Regions from separate parts of the Lepagella muris genome, predicted to be linked through region 1. Evidence: riboswitches for the same ligand, from Rfam matches in the RefSeq annotation. Region 1 holds a riboswitch; the other holds the start of a gene.
The links. A riboswitch is a leader RNA that binds a small molecule or an ion and turns the genes downstream of it on or off. The one in region 1 is predicted to bind cobalamin.
Positions count from the first base shown of each region.

Region 2: linked by a shared signal. The riboswitch ahead of E5331_RS04785 (TonB-dependent receptor plug domain-containing protein) and the one ahead of E5331_RS11260 (TonB-dependent receptor domain-containing protein) in region 1 are both predicted to bind cobalamin.

Region 1 covers NZ_SRYB01000015.1:98,208-100,621, reverse strand. The annotation lists gene E5331_RS11270 (nitroreductase family protein) at 1-310, shown strand, start outside; gene msrA (peptide-methionine (S)-S-oxide reductase MsrA) at 383-892, shown strand; cobalamin riboswitch at 968-1,150, shown strand; gene E5331_RS11260 (TonB-dependent receptor domain-containing protein) at 1,274-2,414, shown strand, end outside.
Region 2 covers NZ_SRYB01000005.1:16,754-19,167, forward strand. The annotation lists gene E5331_RS04785 (TonB-dependent receptor plug domain-containing protein) at 1-1,116, opposite strand, end outside; adenosylcobalamin-variant (AdoCbl-variant) riboswitch at 1,160-1,237, opposite strand; gene E5331_RS04790 (aldo/keto reductase) at 1,449-2,414, shown strand, end outside.

The DNA.
Region 1 (2,414 bases):
GAAGAGAATGGACGCGGAGCAATTCTTCGAGCCCTCCGGAGATCTTACTGAGGCGATTGGCAAATTCCCGTTTCTGACCGTCGGGCTTGAGGCAGTGGCATGTGCCCCCTCCGCACTCAACAAGCGACCCACCCGCATATTCCTGCGCCATGACAGCGCCGGCGACGCGCTCTGCGCCCGCGTGGACGATTCCAACCCCAAGAACCTCATCGACCTCGGCATCGCCAAATACAATTTCAACTATGCCACCTCCACTGAATGTGAATGGGGCAACGGCGCGCCGCTCACAGGAGGCTACACGCTACTCTGACCGCTACCCCCTTATTCATTTAGAATCCGGCATCTCCAAAAATAAATTCACCACTCTATTAAAACTAAAAATATGAATAAGACCATATACCTTGCAGGAGGATGCTTCTGGGGAACCGCCCACCTGTTTTCTTTAGTGCCGGGCGTAGTCTCTGCTACCGCCGGTTACGCCAACTCCATTGTGGAGAATCCGTCATATAAACTTGTATGCACAGGCATCACCAATGCTGCTGAGACCGTCATGGTGGTATACAATGATCAAAAAGTGTCGCTCTCCTCTTTACTGTCGCTATATTTCAGAAGTATTGATCCTCTGAGCATCAACAGACAGGGAGGGGATATAGGCACGCAATACCGCACCGGAATATACTATACCGACTCAGCAGACTCTGCGGTAATAGAATCCCAAATAGCCGCCCTACAGACCCATTATGACAAACCGATTGCTGTGGAACATTCACCACTTATCAATTTCTATCCTGCCGAAGAGTATCATCAGGACTATCTGTATAAGAATCCTGACGGATATTGCCATGTCGATCCCATTCTATTCCGCGAAGCCAGGGAAATTGGGAAACCATAGGATTATCCCAACCCCACCCTCACGACCGGCTTCAAAAAAACGGTTGTGAATTTTGTGATTTTAGATTTTAGTTGTAACTTTGCGCCACGTTCTGGTGCGCACAATGCGTGAAAAGGGAATCCGGTGAAAATCCGGAACAGACCCGCTACTGTAATTCCTACCACAACTCCCGGCATAATGCCACTGTCGCTGTCAACGATGGGAAGGCGCCGGGAAGTCAGGATAAGTCAGGAGACCTGCCAGGACAACATATAGTTTTGTAGTTTTCGGGTTATATCACCACAAAACGTCAATGCGCTTTTACTTTTTCCATGTCATCCCCGGCATAGAGGAGTGCTTTTACGGTCTGCTGCGTGATAATGCCTACAAATCTTTCAGTCAATGAGCAAGCAGACTACCGGAATGAAATCTCTTTTATTCCTATCCACAATTCTCGTCAGCCAACTGCCGGCACTGGCGCAATCCACTGTCCATGGCAATGACTCCATTAAAGATCGACAATCTGTTGATCTCAATGAGGTGAAAGTCTTTGGAAAATCTGCTGCCCGAAAACTTGAAGAGGGGGTGTTTGCAGTAAATGCCCTGGAAATAGCCCCCGACATAAACAGGATGGTCACCATCAACGATCTTGTCAATCGCACAGCCGGAGTGAAAGTGCGCCGTGAAGGGGGAGTCGGCTCTGACTTTGACCTGACCATAAACGGCATGTCGGGCAATTCCATACGCTATTTTATTGACGGAGTGCCCCTGGAGTCAAAAGGTTCCGGGGTATCGCTGGAAAATATCCCCCTGAATATAGTCGAACGTGTGGAGCTTTATAAAGGCGTGGTCCCCTCTCACCTTGGTGCCGACGCATTGGGTGGAGCCGTCAACATCATAACCAAGAAAAAACGTCAGAATTTCCTGGATGCATCCTATGGCATCGGATCTTTTCATACGCATACCGCCGATCTGACAGGACAATGGTTCATACCCCGCACTGCAATTGCACTACGCCCCACAGTAGGGGTCAACTACTCCAAAAACGACTACAAGATGAAAGGGGTGGAGATATGGGACGAGGATGAAGAACGGTACATACTCACTGACCGCCGGCGTTTCCACGACGACTATCTCTCCATATTCGGACAACTTGAAGCGGGCGTAAATAATGTCGGATGGGCCGACATGTTCTTCTTAGGGGTATCCTACAACGCTGTCGACAAAGAGATCCAGACAGGAGCCATGCAGAACAAAGTGTATGGTAAGGCGGAACGTCATTCCCACTCACTGGCTTTCTCTGCCATATACTCAAAACGATGGGGTGATATCGCCTCCCGAATCAACATATCCCACACCCTTGATCATAGCGAGACTGTCGACACGGCATACCGCAAATATTCCTGGGACGGTTCATGGCTCCCATCGTCAGGCAACGAGATGACAAACCATGCGCGGACAATAAGGGTATATAATCGCCCCTTGACCATGATCAATGCCGGAATTGACTATGAACTCAATGAGCATAACTCCTTTGCATTCA
Region 2 (2,414 bases), on a different contig from region 1:
ATCCAGTGAATAATCCATTGAAAAACCGGAGAATGGCGTGAAGAGCAACGCTCCGGTAAAATAAGTTTCCCGCTGGATATAATAGTTATCAAGAATGCCACCTGGATATTTGCCATCTATGTCTGTATATCGGGAAGACGACCAATTGAATTTTGCAGTTGATGCCAATGAAAATTTTGAAGATAACCTTCCCTTATATTGAAACTGTCCGAAAAAATTTCTGTCTCTCAGATGTTCATTACTGCCATTCACATAATATATCACCTGACCTGGTAGATCCCTTGAATTGTCATAATAATAGACCTTTCCAACAATTCTTGAAGAATCCCCAAATCTATACATCCCGTTAAATTCCCCAAGCCATGAATTCATACGTGAGTTTTCACGCTTCTCATGGGTAATCAGATCTCCGTTTGTCAGGATAAATGGATAATCATTCTCAGAATGGATGTATTCGGCATTTGCAGAATATGAAAATCCCCTATCATTATCATTACCCTTACCCAACCTTATATATGGATTATAATAACCGAATGACCCGATCTTCATTTGAGACTTTAAGTGAAAATCGGCATCATCAGTAGAGGTAAACGATGATATATAAAGCGAAGATGCTGAGGCGGCTGCCTTTGCCGGCAAGAAAATATCGTCATTATCTCCTGAATACAACGACAACGATCTCACATTATCTATGGAATATCTGGAAAGATCTATCTGCCCACTCTGACAATCACTCAACGAGACCCCGTCATAGATGACTGCCGTATGCTCTGAACCCAAGCCTCTTACGGAGACGGTTTTCAATCCGCCGGCTCCTCCATAATCACGCAGATTCACTCCAGGGAGTCTTCGCATGGCTTCTGATATATCGGTGATGCCGGTCTGCCTGATAATTTCTGAATCCAGATTATACTGAGGTGTTGATGAACTGACCCTCTTTTTATTCTTCAATGATTTGACTTCAATATTCGGTAAATCTGAACTTACTGTATCAACAGACTTTCTGCCATCTGGAATATCAGAAGCAGATACCGATATATATGCATTCGTCCCGACTGAATGAGCCGGGACGATACTTAGCATGCTGATTAATGATGTCAGTATATGTTTTCTCATCCTCGAAGAAAAACAAATTATTATTAGCAATCTTAATGATTGATTTAAAAGAGGGTCGGACTATTACCGTAGCGAGACTGTCAGGAAATTTCAACCTGTTCCTCTATTTCGGTGTTGCAAAGTTATGTATTTTATTTTATTTAAGCAAAAATACCATGTAAAATGAAAAATCTTTTTTTTGCGTTAATCGCCCTTATTCTACTCTATCAGCAATCATTTAGATGTTTGTTCCTACATTTATTTTTCTATAGATTTAACAATTTATCTTTTTTGTAATCGTTATTTAGTCATCTCATATCAATGTTTACAACCATATTAAACAATATACTCCCATGACAGAAAACATCTATTCCCCTCTTGAAGACCGATATGAATCCGGCATGTCATATATGAGATGTGGCGAGAGTGGAATTTTACTACCTCGAGTTTCATTAGGATTATGGCACAACTTCGGGGCAGTCGACACTCTATCAAATTGCCGCAAAATACTTCACTATGCTTTTGATCATGGAATAACCTGCTTTGATCTTGCAAATAATTATGGCCCTCCTTACGGGTCTGCCGAGGAGACATTCGGGCAAATCATGAAGTCGTCATTTCGTCCATATCGCGATGAGATGATAATAACCACTAAGGCAGGCTATGATATGTGGAAAGGTCCCTATGGTATCGGTGGATCCAGGAAATATCTAATGGCATCCCTTGATCAAAGCCTTAAAAGAATGAACCTCGATTATGTTGATATCTTCTATAGTCATCGTTTTGACCCCGACACTCCTGTCAGAGAGACACTCCAGGCTCTTGTAGACATAGTGCGGAGCGGGAAAGCCCTTTATATAGGTATTTCAAAATGGCCATTTGAGGCGACCCAATATGCATTTACCTATCTTAATAATCATGACGTGCCATGCCTCATATATCAAGGAAGATATAATATGATCGACAGAACGGTCGAATCAGCGGGCACACTTACTCAAGCCAAGGAGAACGGAGTGGGATTCACTGCATTCTCTCCTTTGGAACAGGGTATGCTAACCGACAGATATATTAATGGTATACCTGAAGATTCACGAGCTGCTAAAAATAAATTTCTCAAGCAAGAGAAAATCACTCCAGAATGGATCAATAAACTGAATGCATTAAAAATAATAGCTGGGGAACGAGGTCAGACTCTTGCCCAAATGGCATTATCCTGGGTTTTAAAAGATGATCGGGTGACTTCCGTGATTGTTGGCAGCAGCTCAGTCAATCAACTCGCCGATTCTTTAAAATGCGTCGATAATGTTTCTTTTTCAAAT